Regions from separate parts of the Cytobacillus oceanisediminis genome, predicted to be linked through region 1. Evidence: a T-box and tRNA genes for the amino acid it is inferred to sense, from the RefSeq annotation. Region 1 holds a T-box; the other regions hold tRNA genes.
What was found. The T-box of region 1 lies ahead of thrS (threonine--tRNA ligase). A T-box ahead of a tRNA ligase gene usually reads a tRNA of that ligase, here a tRNA-Thr.

Region 1 (7,364 bases):
CCGCATGATTGCATTGATGCCGCTATAGTGGCATCTTCCTTTGTCATGAATGTGCAGAGTGTTGTGTCCAGAACCATTGATGCCCAGCTTCCTGCCGTACTCACCATTGGAAAAATGACCGTGGGCACAAGGTTCAACATTATCGCTGAAAATGCAGTCATTGAGGGAACAGTCCGCTGCTTCGATTCTGAAACAAGGAATCATATTGAAAAACAGCTTGAGCGTTATGCTGAAAAGACGGCAGCAATCTACGGTGCTACTGCAAAAGTAGAATACATCAGGGGTTCGCAAGCGGTAATTAATGAGGAATACAGTGCCCAACTCGTACAAAAAGTCGCATCTGAAGCTTTCGGGGAAAATGTACTTTACAAGGAAAAACCAACAATGGGTGCGGAGGATTTCAGTTTTTTCCTGGACAAAGTACCTGGCAGCTTCGCCCTCGTTGGCAGCGGCAATCCAGAAAAAGACACAGAATGGGCCCACCACCACGGAAAATTCAATATTGACGAAGACGCCTTATCGACAGGTGCAGAGCTATATGCACAATATGCCTGGGCATACTTGAACGAATAGCCGTAAATCTGATCTTAAAGAGAAATCCGCTCCTCTATATGGAGGAGCGGATTTATTTTAACCGAGTTTCAGTTCTTCTTATAAATTTTAAAGCCATGAAAAAAGGAAGCAGTTAATAAACTCTGCTCCCCATACACTGGTGATATTTAAATTTCCTGTGATCAAGGGGAATAGGTAATTGTCAATGGGTCTCTAATATTTTTGCAGATAATTTGGCGGAATGAAATTTAGGGGCAGTGGTCTTAAGATTACTTTAATGTCAGTGGGCATTTCAAAATCGTGCTGTGCTTGTTTTAAATAATGGTACATGGCTTTCCCGCCTACTGAATTGGCAGAGTGAACCGTTATACGATCTGCAAATAGCTGTTTTTGAACCATTATATGAACAAGCAAAAGACCATTTCTCGATTTACTTACTAAATCATGGTCCAAAGACAAGTGGTCAATTTCAAAGGTCTGAAGCAAATGGATACACTCATCAATGGTCTCAACTAATACATGACCATCAGGCGCTTTCCGATAATCATCCAGGAATACACTTATTTTCTCCAATTTTCTCCCCCTTTCGAAGGGATGACTAAGAAAAGTCAAATTGACCCTAAGGATTTGATTCACATTTCATTGTAACATACATATATAAGCAAAGATACCTTTAAGGGGATAACTGGAATTTTGAGCGCTGATTATGTTTTCAGGCGTGAATACAAAAACTTGGTAAAAAATGTGTATTTCTAAGAAAAGCCCAAAAGGAATAGTTCCCTTTTGGGGCTTCAAAAATCTATCTGCCGACGCCGTTTATTTCATTAATAAACCGCTCAATTACTTCCTGAATGCTCATCACACCGATATTTCCCTCTTTACGTTTTCTCAGCGACAGGGATTGCTGCTCCATTTCTTTATCACCAATCACCAGCATGTAGGAAACTTTCTGTTTTTCGGCTTCTCTGATCTTGAGTCCCATTTTCTCTGTTCTGAAGTCGACTTCTGCACGGATACCAGCTGATTCCAATTGTGATTTTACATAGTCTGCATATTCTGCATGGGCATCTGAGATGGGAATGACCTTTGCTTGGACGGGTGACAGCCACAGTGGGAAATCGCCAGCAAAATGTTCAATTAGAATAGCCATGAAACGTTCAACTGAACCAAAGATTGCCCTATGAATCATAATAGGAAGATGAAGTTTGTTATCTTCACCAACATAAGCACAATTAAACTTTTGCGGCATTTGAAAATCCAGCTGGACTGTACCGCATTGCCAGCTTCTGCCGAGTGAATCCAATATATGAAAGTCAATTTTCGGCCCGTAAAATGCCCCATCACCAGGATTAATCTGATAGTTAACTCCTTTGTTTTTCAAAACAGATTCTAAAGCCCCTTCAGCACGTTCCCACATTTCCTGTGATCCCATGTATTCCTCTGGGCGTGTTGAAAGTTCAACTTTATAGTCAAAACCAAAATGGGAGTAGAACTCATCAATTAGGACAAGTATTTTATCAATCTCCGCTTCAATCTGATCAGCCATCACAAATAAATGGGCGTCATCTTGAGTGAACGACCGAACTCTTAACAGTCCATTTAAAGAACCTGAGAGCTCGTGTCTGTGGACTAATCCCAGCTCCGCATAGCGGAGAGGCAGTTCCCGGTAGCTTCTCCGTTTGCTGTTGAAAATCAATATCGCACCCGGGCAGTTCATGGGCTTTATCGCATAATTTTGTTCATCCACATTTGAGAAATACATATTTTCATGATAATGATCCCAATGGCCGGATTGTTCCCAAAGTTCCTGTTTCATCATAATCGGTGTCTTAATTTCCTGATAGCCTGCCCGCTGGTGTTTTCTTCTCCAATAACTTTCAAGTTCATTTCGCATCACCATTCCCTTTGGCAGGAAAAAAGGCATTCCTGGGGCTTCCTCCATGGATGTGAAAAGCTCCAGCTCTTGACCTAACTTTCTATGATTTATTTTTTCTGCTTCCATTTTCAATTCCTCCTGATTTTTAGTTATAAAAAAAGACCACACTCCTCCCAAACATAGGGACGAGTGTGGTCGTGGTGCCACCCTAATTCCATAAAGCAATCGAAAGACTGTTTTATGCTCAAAAAGATAACGGAATCCCCGATTATGGATACTCTGATATAGATCATTTCCCCATAATAGCTCCAAGGCGGTAAATCATTCCCTTTTCTTCAGGGCTTGCAGCCGGTGACCCTGATCTCTGGAAAGAAATAAAGAATGATTCATGTCCTTTTCAACGCTAACTATATAGTTTTAATTAAAATAAAAAGCCGCACTCATCCCAGCAAAAGGGACGAGTGCGGCCGTGGTTCCACCCTAATTCCATAAAGCATATCGAAAGACTGCTTTATGCTCAAAAAGATAACGGATTCCCCGATTATGGATACTCTGATATAGATCATTTCCCCATAATAGCTCCAAGGCGGTAAATCAATCCCGTTTCTTCAGGGCTTGCAGCCGATGGCCCTGATCTCTGAAAAGAAAACAAAGAAAGATTCGTGTCCTTATCAACGCTAATTATATAGTTTTAAATAAAATAAAAAACGCACCCATCCCAGCAAAAGGGACGAGTGCGGTCGTGGTGCCACCCTAATTCCATAAAACATTCCCAAAGACTGCTTTATGCTCAAAAAGATAACGGATTCCCCGATTATAGATACTCTGAGTACATCATTTCACTATAATAGCTCCAAGGCGGTAAACCAATCCCGTTTCTTCAGGGCTTGCAGCCAAATGGCCCTGATCTCTGGAAAGAAAATAAAGATAGATTCGTGTCCTTTTCATAGCTCATATTGGATATTTTTACTGATTTTAATACACTTTTTGGAAAAGGTCAAGAGGGTTAATAAAACTTTTTAGACACTAATGAAACAACCCGGATTCCTTCGATTTCTTCATCAGCGCTTTCGTTTTTCTGCTTAATGGCTCTTTCAGGAAGGTTCCAATTAATAGTGCAATGAAACCGAATAGCATCAGGATCAGGAGGTCTCTGTACACTCTCTCCCATACAATGCCTCCAACAGCTTCTCTCATTAAATCAATGGCATAAGAGAAGGGCAGGAAGGGGTGGATGGTTTGGAAAAATTCCGGAAGCAAGGCGGTCGGATAGGTTCCGCCAGCACCCGCAATCTGAAGCACCAGCAAGACAATCGCCATGGCTTTACCTACATCGCCAAATACAGATACTAATGTATAAACAATTAATATAAACACTAAGCTGCTTACCAATCCAAACAGGATAAACCATACTGGTGCTGCCATATCCACTCCCAGAATGAAGATATCCCCTATTGTCACTACAAGGGTCTGTGCAAATCCAATGCTTAGGAAGGTGAGTAGCTTGCCGAAATAGATTTGTTTTCCTGTAAAGTCTTCGGGGTGATGAACATCTGTGGCCAACAGGGAAATTAGCAGAAGGGCACCAACCCAGATCGCAAGTACGGTATAAAAGGGAGTCATGCCTGTTCCGTAGTTTTGGATTGGGAAAAGGCTGTTTTTGTTGAGCAGAACAGGTTCCTCGAAAAATCCCTTCTCTGCTTCCGGATCATTTTGCAGCAGTTCAATTATCTCATTGATGTCTGTTTCGCCCTGGATGTCTCGAATCCGGTCGGCTAGTTGATTAATCTTTTCACTGACGTACGGAAACTCTCCGATGATATGTTTAAGTGTTTCCTCCCCTTCACCTAAGTTGCCCTCTGTATTAGCAAGAATCTTTTCAACCTCAGGCATGGAAGATTGTATTTCAGTCAGGATATTCCGGGCATTACTCAATGTTTCCTTGGCGCTGGACACTTCCTGTTTGATGGCTGGCCGGATGTTTTCATTATATTCTTTAACGAATGCGTCAATCTTGCCTGCAGTTGCAGCGGAATTTTCCTGAAGCCGGGTGATTAAATCATCCGCTTCCTGCTGCTTGTCTGAAAGAAAGGCATTGACCTTCTGTCCGTTTTCCTGGATAGACTGCAGTTCCTGTTTTAATGCAGCTAATTGTTCCAGAGCCTGATTGATTTGTTCCTGATTCTGGCTTGTGCCTTGTTCATTACTAGACTCCTGCAGCTGCTTTAGTGCAGTTTCGATTGCCTCGATATTCTGAAGCGAACCCGCTATCTGCTCATTGATTCTATTGCCAATTTCCTTTCCCTGTTCCAAGTTCAAATCAGAGGATTGAACCGCAGAGATAAAATCGTTCACCTTCACCGCCATATTCTGGACCTTCTCCAGATTCTCCTGAACCTGAGGCTCCATTGCATTCAGGCGATTCTCAGCCTCGTTTATAAATTTCATAGTTTCATTAATGGTCTGCAGACCGCTGCCTGTTGCGCGTTTGGCATCGGGAACGAGTGCTTGTGCCTTATCAATCATTTTTTTTGCATTCTCAGCATCTGACAAGGAGCTGCTTAATAAGGAATGGATTTCAGGAAGCTTTTCCTCCATTTGAAAAACATACTCTTCGAACCGCTTTATATCCGGGAGGTCTTTTTCAATCTCCAGACCCAATTCATTAAACTTCTCAAAAATAGTGCCGTTCACTGTAGAGATGAAATTGCTTGTAACCGCATCGACAATCCCGCCTGCACCTTTTTCGGTGATTTTAGGCGCAATGGCATTGATTTTTTCATTCACATAATACTCGATTTTCGCTTTTTCGGGCTGATCTTCAATGACAGTTCCCAGCTTGTGAGAGAAATTTTCCGGAATCACGATGACGGCAAAATAGTCGCCGTATTCCACCTTTTTCATCGCGTCTTTACGGTTATCAAAGTGCCAGTCCATATCATCGTTCTTCTTCAATTCCTTGACGATGTCATCTCCAATATGTATGTCCTTATCACGAACCACTGCTCCGGCATCTTCATTCACGATTCCTACTGGAAGCTGATTCGTTTGACTATAGGGATCCCAAGAAGCCTCGATGTTAAACCAGGCATATAAAGAAGGCAATAACGTCAAACCTCCGATTAATACTGCCGCAACCCAATTCGTAAAAATACTTGTAATATCCTTTTTGTAAATTTTCCACATGCTGTTCAGTCCAATCTGCTCGTCTTCCTATAGATTTTGTGAATAATCCGTTAAATATATTCAGGATCTCAGTGAACAACAATTCTATACCTTTTAAAAAAATGAGTAAAGTCAGAAGGCAGAGGGCAATTATATTCGGGGCTAAAGGAGCAGGCTCATTCGGACAAGAGGAGAAAAAACCCGACATTCATCAATAAATGACCAGCTTCTCTGCTTAAGAACTCATTACTTTTATAAAATCTTCAATAAATCCCTGATAATTAAAATCTAGAAAAATATTTTTATTCTTTTCAGAAGGCTTGGAACTGACTCTGAAATCAGCAATGGACGTACCTCTTCCATCATCCGCTGTTAGTATTTTCACATCTCTTCTAATAGAACGTCCCATTTCCGGGTTGGCCATGAGGAAGAGTGTTACAACATCATGTAATGGAGCACCGTTAATTCCAGGAATGAGTTTTTTATAGGCTTCTATATAATATTCCATCACTTCATCCATAATTTGAATTACTGGATTGTCAGTCATTTCCTGTATTATGTTGATATGTTCCATCGTGACGATAGCCCTGTTTGTGACATTAAGCGGGATAATATAGATATTATCCATATTGGTTACCACTACCTGTGAAGCGACAGGGTCACCATAAAAATTTGCTTCAGCTGAGGGGGTTACATTTCCAGGAACCAGAAAAGCACCACCCATTATATAAAAATCTTTAATGTCGTCTGATATATTTTCCCCTAATATAAAAAGTGCAGCTAAAGAGGTATTTCTCCCTACGTCTACTATAGTTACATCCTGGTTCTCCCTTATAATGTTGTAGAGCTCCGAGAAATTGGTTAGTTCCCCTTTTGCATCCTCTGGAGGCCGTATAGGGCCCAAGCCCTCTTTTCCATGAATTTCAGGATAAAACTTGGGAATCTCCCCTGATGAAGGGCTATTAGCTCCTCCGATAATAGGAATATCCGGTCTGCCGGCCAGTTTGAGTAAATAGGCGATGTTATCTGTTGCTTGTTCTTTTGTAACGTTCCCATAACTCGATACGATAGCTAGTACATTTATGCTTGGATTAAGAAGGGCATATATGATGGCAATGGAATCATCAATCCCAGGGTCAGCAAACAAAATGATGTTTTTCATATTCTATTCCCCCAATACTAAATATCCATTTCTATAACATATCAAAAAGGGGAGCGGGTTATGCCATTAAGGTGATTAACCTTATGGTGAAAAAGCTGCCAGGGCAGGTCTGATAATATTAGCAGAGGCATTCAACATGTTATTGACAAACATTTCAAAAAAATATATGATAAAAATCCTGCCAATTTTACATTGGCCTAAGGGGACTGTGAAAAGTTCATTCTTCTTTGAAAAGGATGGGTAACTATGAATAAAGAGCAATTGATGGAAAGTGCACGCAGTATGAAGGAAAGAGCCTATGCTCCCTATTCCAAATTTCCGGTTGGAGCAGCATTATTGCTAAAAGACGGCACTGTCATTAATGGAGTGAATGTGGAAAATGTTTCGTTAGGTGCAACGAATTGTGCCGAGAGAACAGCTATTTTCACTGCAATTGCGAACGGTTACAAAAAAGGTGATTTTCAAGCTATTGCTGTAGCAGGCGATACGGCAGATTTTCTTCCGCCATGCAGCATCTGCAGACAAGTGTTAGCCGAGTTCTGTATGCAGGATATGCCAGTTTACTTAACGAATGAGAAAAAAGAAATCTTAGAATTGACATTAAAGGAT
Region 2 (7,364 bases), 420 kb from region 1:
ATCCTGAGTACGGCGGGACACGAGAAATCCCGTCGGAAGCAGGGAGGACCATCTCCCAAGGCTAAATACTCCCTAGTGACCGATAGTGAACCAGTACCGTGAGGGAAAGGTGAAAAGCACCCCGGAAGGGGAGTGAAAGAGATCCTGAAACCGTGTGCCTACAAGTAGTTAGAGCCCGTTAATGGGTGATAGCGTGCCTTTTGTAGAATGAACCGGCGAGTTACGATTACATGCGAGGTTAAGTTGAAGAGACGGAGCCGCAGCGAAAGCGAGTCTGAATAGGGCGAATGAGTATGTGGTCGTAGACCCGAAACCAGGTGATCTACCCATGTCCAGGGTGAAGTCCAGGTAACACTGGATGGAGGCCCGAACCCACGCACGTTGAAAAGTGCGGGGATGAGGTGTGGGTAGCGGAGAAATTCCAATCGAACTTGGAGATAGCTGGTTCTCTCCGAAATAGCTTTAGGGCTAGCCTCATGTAGTAAGAGTCTTGGAGGTAGAGCACTGTTTGGACTAGGGGCCCCCATCGGGTTACCGAATTCAGACAAACTCCGAATGCCAAAGACTTATCCATGGGAGTCAGACTGCGAGTGATAAGATCCGTAGTCAAGAGGAAACAGCCCAGACCACCAGCTAAGGTCCCAAAGTATACGTTAAGTGGAAAAGGATGTGGAGTTGCTTAGACAACCAGGATGTTGGCTTAGAAGCAGCCACCATTTAAAGAGTGCGTAATAGCTCACTGGTCGAGTGACTCCGCGCCGAAAATGTACCGGGGCTAAACGTATCACCGAAGCTGTGGATTGACATCTTACGATGTCAGTGGTAGGAGAGCGTTCTAAGGGCGTTGAAGCCAGACCGCAAGGACTGGTGGAGCGCTTAGAAGTGAGAATGCCGGTATGAGTAGCGAAAGATGGGTGAGAATCCCATCCACCGAATGCCTAAGGTTTCCTGAGGAAGGCTCGTCCGCTCAGGGTTAGTCGGGACCTAAGCCGAGGCTGAAAAGCGTAGGCGATGGACAACAGGTTGATATTCCTGTACCACCTCTTTACCGTTTGAGCAATGGGGGGACGCAGGAGGATAGGGTAAGCGCGCTGCTGGATTAGCGCGTCCAAGCAGTTAGGCCGGTAACGAGGCAAATCCCGTTACCACACAGGCTGAGCTGTGACGGCGAGGGAAATTTAGTACCGAAGTTCCTGATTCCACACTGCCAAGAAAAGCCTCTAGCGAGGGAAAAGGTGCCCGTACCGCAAACCGACACAGGTAGGCGAGGAGAGAATCCTAAGGTGAGCGAGAGAACTCTCGTTAAGGAACTCGGCAAAATGACCCCGTAACTTCGGGAGAAGGGGTGCTCATTAGGGTGCATAGCCCTGATGAGCCGCAGTGAATAGGCCCAGGCGACTGTTTAGCAAAAACACAGGTCTCTGCGAAGCCGCAAGGCGAAGTATAGGGGCTGACGCCTGCCCGGTGCTGGAAGGTTAAGAGGAGAGGTTAGCGCAAGCGAAGCTTTGAATCGAAGCCCCAGTAAACGGCGTAACTATAACGGTCCTAAGGTAGCGAAATTCCTTGTCGGGTAAGTTCCGACCCGCACGAAAGGCGTAACGATCTGGGCACTGTCTCAACGAGAGACTCGGTGAAATTATAGTACCTGTGAAGATGCAGGTTACCCGCGACAGGACGGAAAGACCCGTGGAGCTTTACTGTAGCCTGATATTGAATTTTGGTACAGCTTGTACAGGATAGGTAGGAGCCTGAGAAGCCGGAGCGCCAGCTTCGGTGGAGGCGTCGGTGGGATACTACCCTGGCTGTATTGAAATTCTAACCCGCGCCCCTTATCGGGGCGGGAGACAGTGTCAGGTGGGCAGTTTGACTGGGGCGGTCGCCTCCTAAAAAGTAACGGAGGCGCCCAAAGGTTCCCTCAGAATGGTTGGAAATCATTCGCAGAGTGTAAAGGCACAAGGGAGCTTGACTGCGAGACCTACAAGTCGAGCAGGGACGAAAGTCGGGCTTAGTGATCCGGTGGTTCCGCATGGAAGGGCCATCGCTCAACGGATAAAAGCTACCCCGGGGATAACAGGCTTATCTCCCCCAAGAGTCCACATCGACGGGGAGGTTTGGCACCTCGATGTCGGCTCATCGCATCCTGGGGCTGTAGTCGGTCCCAAGGGTTGGGCTGTTCGCCCATTAAAGCGGTACGCGAGCTGGGTTCAGAACGTCGTGAGACAGTTCGGTCCCTATCCGTCGTGGGCGCAGGAAATTTGAGAGGAGCTGTCCTTAGTACGAGAGGACCGGGATGGACGCACCGCTGGTGTACCAGTTGTCTTGCCAAAGGCATCGCTGGGTAGCTATGTGCGGAAGGGATAAGTGCTGAAAGCATCTAAGCATGAAGCCCCCCTCGAGATGAGATTTCCCATAGCGTCAAGCTAGTAAGATCCCTGAAAGATGATCAGGTTGATAGGTCAGAGGTGGAAGCGTGGCGACATGTGGAGCTGACTGATACTAATCGATCGAGGACTTAACCAAGTCATTGGTGAATACTCGGCAATACTTCTTCATGCATTATCTAGTTTTGAGGGAACGAAAAAATGAAATTTCCTCTTGAAAAAAACATCAAAAGAAAGTATAATCATACTTGTCTTTTGAAAATAGTCTGGTGGCGATGGCGAGAAGGTCACACCCGTTCCCATACCGAACACGGAAGTTAAGCTTCTCAGCGCCGATGGTAGTTAGGGGCTGTCCCCTTGTGAGAGTAGGACGCTGCCGGGCTGTTTACCAAAATACCACTTTTCCGCAGTAGCTCAGTGGTAGAGCATTCGGCTGTTAACCGAACGGTCGCAGGTTCGAATCCTGCCTGCGGAGCCATTTTCATAAAGCCCTTTTGGGAATTATGAGCTGTTGCTTCCATAGCTCAGCAGGTAGAGCACTTCCATGGTAAGGAAGAGGTCACCGGTTCGAGCCCGGTTGGAAGCTCTCTTAATGTAGACAACTAGAGTACTAGGCCCCTTGGTCAAGCGGTTAAGACACCGCCCTTTCACGGCGGTAACACGGGTTCGAATCCCGTAGGGGTCACCATTTTGGAGGATTAGCTCAGCTGGGAGAGCATCTGCCTTACAAGCAGAGGGTCGGCGGTTCGATCCCGTCATCCTCCACCATATTTGCCGGTGTAGCTCAATTGGTAGAGCAACTGACTTGTAATCAGTAGGTTGGGGGTTCAAGTCCTCTCGCCGGCACCATCTTTTTTAGATGGAGGGGTAGCGAAGTGGCTAAACGCGGCGGACTGTAAATCCGCTCCTTCGGGTTCGGCAGTTCGAATCTGCCCCCCTCCACCATTTATTCTTAATAAAACACAAAAAACTGGACAAGCTATGAATGTCCTTTTTATTTTGTAATTATTGGGCTATAGCCAAGCGGTAAGGCACCGGACTTTGACTCCGTCACTCGCAGGTTCGAATCCTGCTAGCCCAGCCATTTTTGATCCATTAGCTCAGTCGGTAGAGGATTTTAAAAGATTGCAGCATCGAAGCGTTACATCCCTGATTGGCAAGCTTTTATAATCTGCGACAAAGACCGAAGGGCTTTGAAGCACATCTGCAAATGAAGTTCAGGCATCAGGATTATATTATGAGCCATTAGCTCAGTCGGTAGAGCATCTGACTTTTAATCAGAGGGTCGAAGGTTCGAGTCCTTCATGGCTCACTTTATAGAAAGACGCAGACCTTAGGAATCGAGTCCTGAAGGTCTTACTTGTAAATATAAATATTTTTTGCGGAAGTAGTTCAGTGGTAGAACATCACCTTGCCAAGGTGGGGGTCGCGGGTTCGAATCCCGTCTTCCGCTCCAAATGGGGCCTTAGCTCAGCTGGGAGAGCGCCTGCTTTGCACGCAGGAGGTCAGCGGTTCGATCCCGCTAGGCTCCACCTTTATACATAATACGACAATCCTTAGACCAGCATGGTTTAGGGATTTTTTACTTTACAAACAATAATTTGGCAAAAACATAGGAAGCTAACATAGTATATTTAGAAGCCTCTTTCCTGGCAGCCGCATATATATACACGATTTTGTCGAGTTGAGTCATGTGTTTGAAAGCGGTTAAAATATGAGTATAAAGGGAAAGGGAGGACTTGTACTATGAAAAGACAGAAATTATCGATAATTGGAATGCCGATGGATCTTGGCCAGATGAGACGCGGTGTGGACATGGGGCCAAGTGCGATCCGATATGCAGGTGTGAATGAGCGATTAAAGTGTTTATTCGAAGATATCCATGACCAGGGCGATATTGCCATTGGCCGTCCGGAAGTTCAAATCGATCCAAATTCAAATCTTAGAAACTTGGACCTTATTGCTGAAAAGACAGAAAAACTAGGAGAAGAAGTTGATAAAGCAATAGAAAGTGGTTCTTTTCCATTAGTACTTGGCGGCGATCACAGCATCGCAATTGGAACATTGGCCGGTGTTTCGAAGCATTACAAAAATCTTGGGGTAATCTGGTATGATGCCCACGGGGATTTAAATACAGCTGAAACTTCACCTTCAGGGAACATTCATGGCATGCCTCTTGCAGTAAGCTTGGGAATTGGGCACCCGCTTTTAACCAATGTAGGAGGATATGCTCCAAAGGTTAAGCCGGAGAATATTGTCATTATTGGGGCAAGATCTTTGGATGAAGGAGAGCGGGAGCTTATTAAGGAAAAAGGCATTAAAGTATACACCATGCACGAAATTGACCGGCTTGGGATGACAAAGGTTATGGAGGAGTCTATTACATATTTAAAAGAAAGAAATACAGATGGTGTTCATCTGTCACTGGATTTGGATGGGCTGGATCCGCATGATGCACCGGGTGTTGGAACTCCAGTTATTGGCGGCATCAGCTACCGTGAAAGCCACTTGGCCATGGAGATGCTCGCAGAATCTCAGATCATTACATCGGCTGAATTTGTAGAGGTTAACCCGATTTTGGATGACAAAAACAAAACAGCTACCGTGGCAGTCGCGCTTATGGGTTCATTATTTGGCGAAAAGCTTCTATAATAATAGAAAATAAAAATGAGCAGAACGTAAACAAGTTCTGCTCATTTTTTTGCTGTGAGTGTATAATATTTATTTAGAAGTTGATCGAGTTTCGTGCTGGTATCAACTACCATATGATCTGTAAAAGAAGCGGAACCTGCTAACTGGATCATTCTTGACCGGCAATCCTCAATATCTCTCAATAGTTCCTTAACACACACCGTAACCAACCCTTTTCGATTAATTTAGTACTTTTATACCCTAAAAGAAAAAAAATAAACCAGAATAAGTAAAAATTTGCTAATATAGAAATTGAATGTTTTTTTATTAAAATGAAACCTTTTCCGCTATCGATTCGTATTATCGATTAGCCGCACTGGAGCGGAGGTAAAAAAATGGAGACAATCGTAAAGAAGAGGATAAAGCAAGTATTAAAAGGCGACCAGGATGCTTATGCTGAAGTTGTTGAAATATACAAAGATAAAGTTTTTCAGATTTGCTACAGAATGCTGGGAAACAGGCATGAGGCAGAGGATATTGCTCAGGAGGCTTTCTTAAGAGCCTATGTAAACATTGCCAGCTTTAATATTGACTTGAAATTTTCCACGTGGCTCTATCGGATTGCCACTAACCTTTGTATAGACAGAATCAGAAAAAAGAAGCCTGATTATTATCTGGATGCAGAGGTCGCAGGAACGGATGGACTGAACATGTATTCTCAAATTGCTTCCGATGCGAGGCTGCCGGAGGAAGATGTAGAAAGCCTTGAACTCCAGGAAACAATCCAAAGGGAAATATCGAAGCTTCCGGAGAAATATCGTTCGGTTATTGTTTTAAAATATATTGAAGAATTATCGCTGAACGAGATCAGTGAAACGCTCGACCTTCCTCTGGGAACGGTTAAAACCAGGATTCACCGGGGCAGGGAAGCACTTAGGAATCAATTAAGATACGTTTAAAAAAGAGGGTGAGAACTTTGAAATGTCCAGCAGAAATGGTTGTTTATATGCATGAGTACCTAGATGAAGAGATCTCAGCCGAACATGAGAAGGAATTAAGGGCACATTTGCAGAACTGTGAGGAATGCCAAATTCATTTCCATGAATTAAAGAAGACGATCGCTTTAGTCCAAAGCACTTCACATATACAGGCACCTGAAAATTTCACGGCAAACGTTATGGCGAAATTGCCTAAAGAAAAGCGAAAAGTCGGGGTTCAGCGCTGGTTCAGGCATCATCCGCTTTTAACTGCGGCATCCCTCTTTCTTGTTCTGATGATGGGAAGCGTCGTTTCTTCCTGGGATCAGGATCACCAACTATCGGTTTCTAAGCAGCCAAACCTTGTTGTGCAAAACGATAAGGTGATTGTACCAGAAGGCGAAGTGGTAAAAGGCGATGTAGTGGTTAAGAACGGCGACTTGGAAATCAAGGGCGAAATAGACGGAAATGTTACGGTCATCAATGGCCAGCAGTACATGGCTTCAGCCGGTAATGTTACCGGAGAAATCGAAGAGGTTGATGCCATTTTTGAATGGCTGTGGTATCACATCAAAAAGGCAGCCAAGGATGCTGTAAATGTATTTGAAAACGGAGAAACAGACAAAGAGAAATAGACATAACCATAGTAAGAATCCCTGCTTTAAGGCAGGGATTCTTAGTGTACTTATTTTTCCAGGTGGTGTCTGTTGTCTCAAAATTGGAATTAGCGTTAAATATGATATAATATGAAAGTTACATAAAGGAACTTTAAGCATTGATTGCTTTTGAAATATATATTTGGAGGAAGGATAATGTCGTTTGCAGATTTCTCTATTTTGAAATTGTTGGCTAATACAATAGACATTCTCCTTGTCTGGTACGTCATCTATAAGCTCATAATGATTGTTAAAGGAACAAAGGCTGTCCAATTGCTGAAAGGGATTTTTGTCATTATCCTGGTTAAAGTAGCAAGCGACAAGTTCCACCTGCAAACATTAGGCTGGATGATGGAACAAGTGCTTCTTTGGGGATTTCTGGCCATCATAATCATTTTCCAGCCGGAGCTGCGAAGAGCATTGGAGCAATTGGGGAGAGGAAGATTCTTCTCAAGGACGGCTAATCAGGAGGAGGAAAATCAGGAGAAACTCGTCGAATCCATAGCTAAGGCTGTGGATTATATGGCTAAACGCCGCATTGGGGCGCTTATTTCAGTTGAGCGGGAAACAGGGATGAACGATTATATTGAAACCGGTATTCAGCTGGATTCCAAAATTTCATCTGAGCTCCTGATTAATATATTTATACCGAATACACCGTTGCATGACGGAGCCGTTATCATTCAAAAGAATTGTGTGGCTGCAGCAGCGTGTTATCT
Region 3 (7,364 bases), 560 kb from region 1:
TCGTGTCGTGAGATGTTGGGTTAAGTCCCGCAACGAGCGCAACCCTTGATCTTAGTTGCCAGCATTCAGTTGGGCACTCTAAGGTGACTGCCGGTGACAAACCGGAGGAAGGTGGGGATGACGTCAAATCATCATGCCCCTTATGACCTGGGCTACACACGTGCTACAATGGATGGTACAAAGGGCTGCGAGACCGCGAGGTTAAGCGAATCCCATAAAACCATTCTCAGTTCGGATTGCAGGCTGCAACTCGCCTGCATGAAGCCGGAATCGCTAGTAATCGCGGATCAGCATGCCGCGGTGAATACGTTCCCGGGCCTTGTACACACCGCCCGTCACACCACGAGAGTTTGTAACACCCGAAGTCGGTGGGGTAACCATTTGGAGCCAGCCGCCTAAGGTGGGACAGATGATTGGGGTGAAGTCGTAACAAGGTAGCCGTATCGGAAGGTGCGGCTGGATCACCTCCTTTCTAAGGATATTTACATGAAACGTGACGCGTTTTGTTCGTTTAGTTTTGAGAGTCCAATCTCTCAATGATAGATTCGTTCTTTGAAAACTAGATAATGTTAATGAAGAAGCAATAACCGAGTAATCGCCATTTTAGTGAATTCTCTCTATGTTAAATAGAGTTAAAAACCTTTGATGCTGTTCATCTTCGATGAACCCGTCAAATACGGTTAAGTTATGAAGGGCGCACGGTGAATGCCTTGGCACTAGGAGCCGATGAAGGACGGTACTAACACCGATATGCTTCGGGGAGCTGTAAGTAAGCTTTGATCCGGAGATTTCCGAATGGGGAAACCCCCTATCCGTAATGGGATAGGATCTTTACCTGAATACATAGGGTATTGAAGGCAGACCCGGGGAACTGAAACATCTAAGTACCCGGAGGAAGAGAAAGCAAACGCGATTCCCTGAGTAGCATGAGCGAAACGGGATTAGCCCAAACCAGGAGGCTTGCCTCCTGGGGTTGTAGGACACTCTACACGGAGTTACAAAGGAACGAGGTAAATGAACAGGTCTGGAAAGGCCGGCCAGAGAAGGTAAAAGCCCTGTAGTTGAAACTTCGTTCCTCCAGAGTGGATCCTGAGTACGGCGGGACACGAGAAATCCGTCGGAAGCAGGGAGGACCATCTCCCAAGGCTAAATACTCCCTAGTGACCGATAGTGAACCAGTACCGTGAGGGAAAGGTGAAAAGCACCCCGGAAGGGGAGTGAAAGAGATCCTGAAACCGTGTGCCTACAAGTAGTTAGAGCCCGTTAATGGGTGATAGCGTGCCTTTTGTAGAATGAACCGGCGAGTTACGATTACATGCGAGGTTAAGTTGAAGAGACGGAGCCGCAGCGAAAGCGAGTCTGAATAGGGCGAATGAGTATGTGGTCGTAGACCCGAAACCAGGTGATCTACCCATGTCCAGGGTGAAGTCCAGGTAACACTGGATGGAGGCCGAACCCACGCACGTTGAAAAGTGCGGGGATGAGGTGTGGTAGCGGAGAAATTCCAATCGAACTTGGAGATAGCTGGTTCTCTCCGAAATAGCTTTAGGCTAGCCTCATGTAGTAAGAGTCTTGGAGGTAGAGCACTGTTTGGACTAGGGGCCCCCATCGGGTTACCGAATTCAGACAAACTCCGAATGCCAAAGACTTATCCATGGGAGTCAGACTGCGAGTGATAAGATCCGTAGTCAAGAGGGAAACAGCCCAGACCACCAGCTAAGGTCCCAAAGTATACGTTAAGTGGAAAAGGATGTGGAGTTGCTTAGACAACCAGGATGTTGGCTTAGAAGCAGCCACCATTTAAAGAGTGCGTAATAGCTCACTGGTCGAGTGACTCCGCGCCGAAAATGTACCGGGGCTAAACGTATCACCGAAGCTGTGGATTGACATCTTACGATGTCAGTGGTAGGAGAGCGTTCTAAGGGCGTTGAAGCGGGATCGCAAGGACCCGTGGAGCGCTTAGAAGTGAGAATGCCGGTATGAGTAGCGAAAGATGGGTGAGAATCCCATCCACCGAATGCCTAAGGTTTCCTGAGGAAGGCTCGTCCGCTCAGGGTTAGTCGGGACCTAAGCCGAGGCTGAAAAGCGTAGGCGATGGACAACAGGTTGATATTCCTGTACCACCTCTTTACCGTTTGAGCAATGGGGGGACGCAGGAGGATAGGGTAAGCGCGCTGCTGGATTAGCGCGTCCAAGCAGTTAGGCCGGTAACGAGGCAAATCCGTTACCACACAGGCTGAGCTGTGACGGCGAGGAAGTTTAGTACCGAAGTTCCTGATTCCACACTGCCAAGAAAAGCCTCTAGCGAGGGAAAAGGTGCCCGTACCGCAAACCGACACAGGTAGGCGAGGAGAGAATCCTAAGGTGAGCGAGAGAACTCTCGTTAAGGAACTCGGCAAAATGACCCGTAACTTCGGGAGAAGGGGTGCTCATTAGGTGCATAGCCCTGATGAGCAGTGAATAGGCCCAGGCGACTGTTTAGCAAAACACAGGTCTCTGCGAAGCAAGGCGAAGTATAGGGCTGACGCCTGCCCGGTGCTGGAAGGTTAAGAGGAGAGGTTAGCGCAAGCGAAGCTTTGAATCGAAGCCCCAGTAAACGGCCGTAACTATAACGGTCCTAAGGTAGCGAAATTCCTTGTCGGGTAAGTTCCGACCCGCACGAAAGGCGTAACGATCTGGGCACTGTCTCAACGAGAGACTCGGTGAAATTATAGTACCTGTGAAGATGCAGGTTACCCGCGACAGGACGGAAAGACCCGTGGAGCTTTACTGTAGCCTGATATTGAATTTTGGTACAGCTTGTACAGGATAGGTAGGAGCCTGAGAAGCCGGAGCGCCAGCTTCGGTGGAGGCGTCGGTGGATACTACCCTGGCTGTATTGAAATTCTAACCCGCGCCCCTTATCGGGGCGGGAGACAGTGTCAGGTGGGCAGTTTGACTGGGGCGGTCGCCTCCTAAAAGTAACGGAGGCGCCCAAAGGTTCCCTCAGAATGGTTGGAAATCATTCGCAGAGTGTAAAGGCACAAGGGAGCTTGACTGCGAGACCTACAAGTCGAGCAGGGACGAAAGTCGGGCTTAGTGATCCGGTGGTTCCGCATGGAAGGGCCATCGCTCAACGGATAAAAGCTACCCCGGGATAACAGGCTTATCTCCCCAAGAGTCCACATCGACGGGAGGTTTGGCACCTCGATGTCGGCTCATCGCATCCTGGGGCTGTAGTCGGTCCCAAGGGTTGGGCTGTTCGCCCATTAAAGCGGTACGCGAGCTGGGTTCAGAACGTCGTGAGACAGTTCGGTCCCTATCCGTCGTGGGCGCAGGAAATTTGAGAGGAGCTGTCCTTAGTACGAGAGGACCGGGATGGACGCACCGCTGGTGTACCAGTTGTCTTGCCAAAGGCATCGCTGGGTAGCTATGTGCGGAAGGGATAAGTGCTGAAAGCATCTAAGCATGAAGCCCCCCTCGAGATGAGATTTCCCATAGCGTCAAGCTAGTAAGATCCCTGAAAGATGATCAGGTTGATAGGTCAGAGGTGGAAGCGTGGCGACATGTGGAGCTGACTGATACTAATCGATCGAGGACTTAACCAAAAAGAAAAGCGAAGGCGACTGTTCAACTTCGAGAGACGTTGGAGAGCCGGCCATTCAAATCCTGGTTTTGGGATTTGGAGGGACGGATCGAAACGGCCGAGAAGTTAGGAGCCGAAGCTAGACAAGTCATTGGTTATTACTCGGCAAACACTTCTTCATGCATTATCTAGTTTTGAGGGAACGAAAAAAAGTAAATTTCCTCTTGAAAAATGATAGAAAGACGGTATAATAATACTTGTCTTTGAAAAATAGTCTGGTGGCGATGGCGAGAAGGTCACACCCGTTCCCATACCGAACACGGAAGTTAAGCTTCTCAGCGCCAATGGTAGTTAGGGGCTGTCCCCTTGTGAGAGTAGGACGCTGCCGGGCTGTTTTACAAATATCATTATTCCGCAGTAGCTCAGTGGTAGAGCATTCGGCTGTTAACCGAACGGTCGTAGGTTCGAATCCTACCTGCGGAGCCAAATGGAGAGCTGTCCGAGTGGCCGAAGGAGCACGATTGGAAATCGTGTATACGCTAACCGCGTATCAAGGGTTCAAATCCCTTGCTCTCCGCCATTATAATTTCACATTGGCCCCTTGGTCAAGCGGTTAAGACACCGCCCTTTCACGGCGGTAACACGGGTTCGAATCCCGTAGGGGTCACCATTTTGGAGGATTAGCTCAGCTGGGAGAGCATCTGCCTTACAAGCAGAGGGTCGGCGGTTCGATCCCGTCATCCTCCACCATATTATTGTCGCGGGGTGGAGCAGTCCGGTAGCTCGTCGGGCTCATAACCCGAAGGTCGCAGGTTCAAATCCTGCCCCCGCAATCTGGTCCGGTAGTTCAGTTGGTTAGAATGCCTGCCTGTCACGCAGGAGGTCGCGGGTTCGAGTCCCGTCCGGACCGCCATTTTTACAAAGTAAATAATATGTGGCTCAGTAGCTCAGTCGGTAGAGCAAAGGACTGAAAATCCTTGTGTCGGCGGTTCGATTCCGTCCTGAGCCACCTTTACTGAATTGATTAGCCGGTGTAGCTCAATTGGTAGAGCAACTGACTTGTAATCAGTAGGTTGGGGGTTCAAGTCCTCTCGCCGGCACCATTTTTTTATGTTAATATGGAGGGGTAGCGAAGTGGCTAAACGCGGCGGACTGTAAATCCGCTCCTTCGGGTTCGGCAGTTCGAATCTGCCCCCCTCCACCATTTATATAGGGGTATAGTTTAATGGTAAAACGAAGGTCTCCAAAACCTTTGATGTGGGTTCGATTCCTACTACCCCTGCCAATATAATAATGGCGGCTGTGGCGAAGTGGTTAACGCATCGGATTGTGGCTCCGACACTCGTGGGTTCGATTCCCATCAGTCGCCCCATAATTTTTAAGTAACAGTACGAGTATAACTCTCATATAAATGTAATATGAATGATCAATGGGCTATAGCCAAGCGGTAAGGCACCGGACTTTGACTCCGTCACTCGCAGGTTCGAATCCTGCTAGCCCAGCCATTTTGCGGAAGTAGTTCAGTGGTAGAACATCACCTTGCCAAGGTGGGGGTCGCGGGTTCGAATCCCGTCTTCCGCTCCAGAATAAACTTCAAATTATGGCGGCATAGCCAAGTGGTAAGGCAGAGGTCTGCAAAACCTTTACCACCGGTTCGAATCCGGTTGCCGCCTCCATAATCTAAATCTTGATTCGCTTATATACGCCGGGGTGGCGGAACTGGCAGACGCACAGGACTTAAAATCCTGCGGTAGGTGACTACCGTACCGGTTCGATTCCGGTCCTCGGCACCACAAGATTTACTACATTTTAATATGCCGGTGTGGCGGAATTGGCAGACGCGCACGACTCAAAATCGTGTTCCTTCTGGAGTGTCGGTTCGACCCCGACCACCGGTATCTGAAAAGAGGTTTCCTTTATTGGGAAACCTTTTTTTGTTCAGGAATTAATTTTAATTATGGGATCCCTATCATTTGAAAAATGTTGCTGCTTGGGTTGTAAACAGAAATTATATATGGCTCCGAACGATTCAGAGGGGACTTTCGAATGGGGTTCTGAATTGTTCGGAGCCATATATTGAATTGTTTAATTAGTATTTTAACTTGGCTACCTTAAAAAAATATAAGAGCATCATTCATTAGTTAAATATGAAGAATGAAACGAAAAAGATTAGACGTGCTTGTAATAGCTACATATGAAGAGCAGGAATGAAAGAGAGCTAAACGTGCGCGATTCTAGCAATATGAGAAGAGGAGGGGAACGAAAGAGAGCTAAACGTGCCCGATCTTAGCAATATGCGAAGAGGAAGGGGGCGAAAGGGCAGTATTCATCTGGAAGCCTTATAATAAATACTGAAGTCTTTATTTATAATATGATGATTTTCCCGTATTTATTAGCGTGTAATTATTTACAAGGATCTTTCTTATAGTTTTCTTTGAGTACATGGTTTTGCACCATTCATGTATATTAGCTGTAGTAACTTTTAGTTCTGGAAATAATAATCTATATTCATCTACACTTCTGGTAACTGCATGAGTAATATCCTCTTTTTATTCCACATTTTAGGCATATCATAGTTAATTTATTGAAAGGCATTATAAAAGTTTTGCAAGATAAGCATGTCATCCACTTCTCCAGGCCTTCAAAAGTATATTCCAATCCCCTGCCAAAAGATGTTTCCTCCAAATGCAAAGACATTAACTTGTCCGCCAGCATTAAATGGTTTTTATTCGCCGGCTGAGGTTTCAATTTTAATTTGTCCATAAATCGCTTAATTTGTGCTGGAAATATAGCGGGAAGATTCATTGTGGATTGATATAGGTGGAATCCGGGGTTAATAAAAATAAGAAGAGCCTTAAGAGGGGTTTTTACTCTCAATTCCTGCAGCAGTCTTCTCAGGAGGGATTCACATCGCTGCAGCTGCAGAAGAGGGTTCTTAACTTCTGTATTTGTTTGTGCGGTGTACCATCTGTCTTGTTCGATATAAAAGTCTCCCTCATAATTCTTAACTTCAAAAATATAGATACAGTCCCCAGTGATTAATAGTGAATCTATCTGGAAAAAGGTGTTACTGTAATCGAACAATAAATCATGAAGAATAGTCCATTCCTCAGGCGATTCTTCTAGCAGCTCATCAAATATCTTCTCACCTGAAAAACCTTTTTCTAAATTAAGAAAGTGGCTGTAATCTTTAGGGGTAAGCCGCATTCTTCCATGTAAAAACCGAAGCATCTTTAATTCTTCTGGTTCATACCGAAATTTTAATATCATAACTCACATCCCAATATTCAAGATAGCTTCATTCTATGCAATATCTTCCATTAAGGCAAGTTACACCTATAAGAAGTCAAAATATTGCACCATTTTAGTCAATCCAGTCACCTATATATGCAAGCGGCTTCAAATATAATGAAGGAAAGCGTTTGCAAGAGATGAGGGGGCGGTGAAAAGAATTGGAGACAAAGGTTGAGATACAGGAACCAGCAGTTAAGGCAGAGATTAAAACAGTATCTAGGAAAAAAGCAAATCTGAAAAAAATCCTAACGTACAGTGCTTTTGTAGGACCGGCATTAATTTTTTTTCTGGTGATTCAGATCATTCCCTTCTTGATGGGGATTTATTATTCTTTTACGTCCTGGAATGGTGTCAGTTCTGTGGTTGAATGGGTCGGACTTGAAAATTATATTAAGATTTTTAAGAATGATCCTAAGTTTTTTGATTCCTTTATTTTTACTACCAAGTTTATGTTAGCTTCGGTTATTATTAGTAATTTACTAGGTTTTGGGCTTGCATTATTATT

Region 2: it encodes a tRNA-Thr, which carries the amino acid that the T-box ahead of thrS (threonine--tRNA ligase) is inferred to sense. The anticodon was not compared.
Region 3: it encodes a tRNA-Thr, which carries the amino acid that the T-box ahead of thrS (threonine--tRNA ligase) is inferred to sense. The anticodon was not compared.

The regions. Positions count from the first base shown of each region.
Region 1 covers NZ_CP065511.1:837,604-844,967, forward strand. The annotation lists partial or broken gene IRB79_RS04380 (amidohydrolase) at 1-573, shown strand, start outside; gene IRB79_RS04385 (cyclic-phosphate processing receiver domain-containing protein) at 766-1,125, opposite strand; gene thrS (threonine--tRNA ligase) at 1,352-2,554, opposite strand; T-box leader at 2,607-2,838, opposite strand; T-box leader at 2,879-3,112, opposite strand; T-box leader at 3,152-3,385, opposite strand; gene IRB79_RS04395 (YhgE/Pip domain-containing protein) at 3,455-5,614, opposite strand; gene IRB79_RS04400 (nucleoside hydrolase) at 5,829-6,755, opposite strand; gene IRB79_RS04405 (cytidine deaminase) at 7,002-7,364, shown strand, end outside.
Region 2 covers NZ_CP065511.1:421,101-428,464, forward strand. The annotation lists rRNA gene IRB79_RS02190 (23S ribosomal RNA) at 1-2,520, shown strand, start outside; rRNA gene rrf (5S ribosomal RNA) at 2,647-2,763, shown strand; tRNA gene IRB79_RS02200 (tRNA-Asn) at 2,785-2,859, shown strand; tRNA gene IRB79_RS02205 (tRNA-Thr) at 2,895-2,967, shown strand; tRNA gene IRB79_RS02210 (tRNA-Glu) at 2,995-3,069, shown strand; tRNA gene IRB79_RS02215 (tRNA-Val) at 3,074-3,149, shown strand; tRNA gene IRB79_RS02220 (tRNA-Thr) at 3,155-3,230, shown strand; tRNA gene IRB79_RS02225 (tRNA-Tyr) at 3,243-3,326, shown strand; tRNA gene IRB79_RS02230 (tRNA-Gln) at 3,391-3,465, shown strand; tRNA gene IRB79_RS02235 (tRNA-Lys) at 3,621-3,693, shown strand; tRNA gene IRB79_RS02240 (tRNA-Gly) at 3,763-3,837, shown strand; tRNA gene IRB79_RS02245 (tRNA-Ala) at 3,841-3,913, shown strand; gene rocF (arginase) at 4,128-5,033, shown strand; gene IRB79_RS27990 (aspartyl-phosphate phosphatase Spo0E family protein) at 5,075-5,233, opposite strand; gene sigW (RNA polymerase sigma factor SigW) at 5,408-5,971, shown strand; gene IRB79_RS02260 (anti-sigma factor family protein) at 5,989-6,624, shown strand; gene cdaA (diadenylate cyclase CdaA) at 6,802-7,364, shown strand, end outside.
Region 3 covers NZ_CP065511.1:1,393,020-1,400,383, forward strand. The annotation lists rRNA gene IRB79_RS07210 (16S ribosomal RNA) at 1-472, shown strand, start outside; rRNA gene IRB79_RS07215 (23S ribosomal RNA) at 679-3,587, shown strand; rRNA gene rrf (5S ribosomal RNA) at 3,840-3,956, shown strand; tRNA gene IRB79_RS07225 (tRNA-Asn) at 3,977-4,051, shown strand; tRNA gene IRB79_RS07230 (tRNA-Ser) at 4,055-4,145, shown strand; tRNA gene IRB79_RS07235 (tRNA-Glu) at 4,161-4,235, shown strand; tRNA gene IRB79_RS07240 (tRNA-Val) at 4,240-4,315, shown strand; tRNA gene IRB79_RS07245 (tRNA-Met) at 4,325-4,398, shown strand; tRNA gene IRB79_RS07250 (tRNA-Asp) at 4,402-4,478, shown strand; tRNA gene IRB79_RS07255 (tRNA-Phe) at 4,502-4,574, shown strand; tRNA gene IRB79_RS07260 (tRNA-Thr) at 4,593-4,668, shown strand; tRNA gene IRB79_RS07265 (tRNA-Tyr) at 4,686-4,769, shown strand; tRNA gene IRB79_RS07270 (tRNA-Trp) at 4,777-4,850, shown strand; tRNA gene IRB79_RS07275 (tRNA-His) at 4,862-4,937, shown strand; tRNA gene IRB79_RS07280 (tRNA-Gln) at 4,996-5,070, shown strand; tRNA gene IRB79_RS07285 (tRNA-Gly) at 5,075-5,149, shown strand; tRNA gene IRB79_RS07290 (tRNA-Cys) at 5,168-5,241, shown strand; tRNA gene IRB79_RS07295 (tRNA-Leu) at 5,270-5,358, shown strand; tRNA gene IRB79_RS07300 (tRNA-Leu) at 5,382-5,463, shown strand; gene IRB79_RS07305 (nuclease-related domain-containing protein) at 6,074-6,835, opposite strand; gene IRB79_RS07310 (carbohydrate ABC transporter permease) at 7,018-7,364, shown strand, end outside.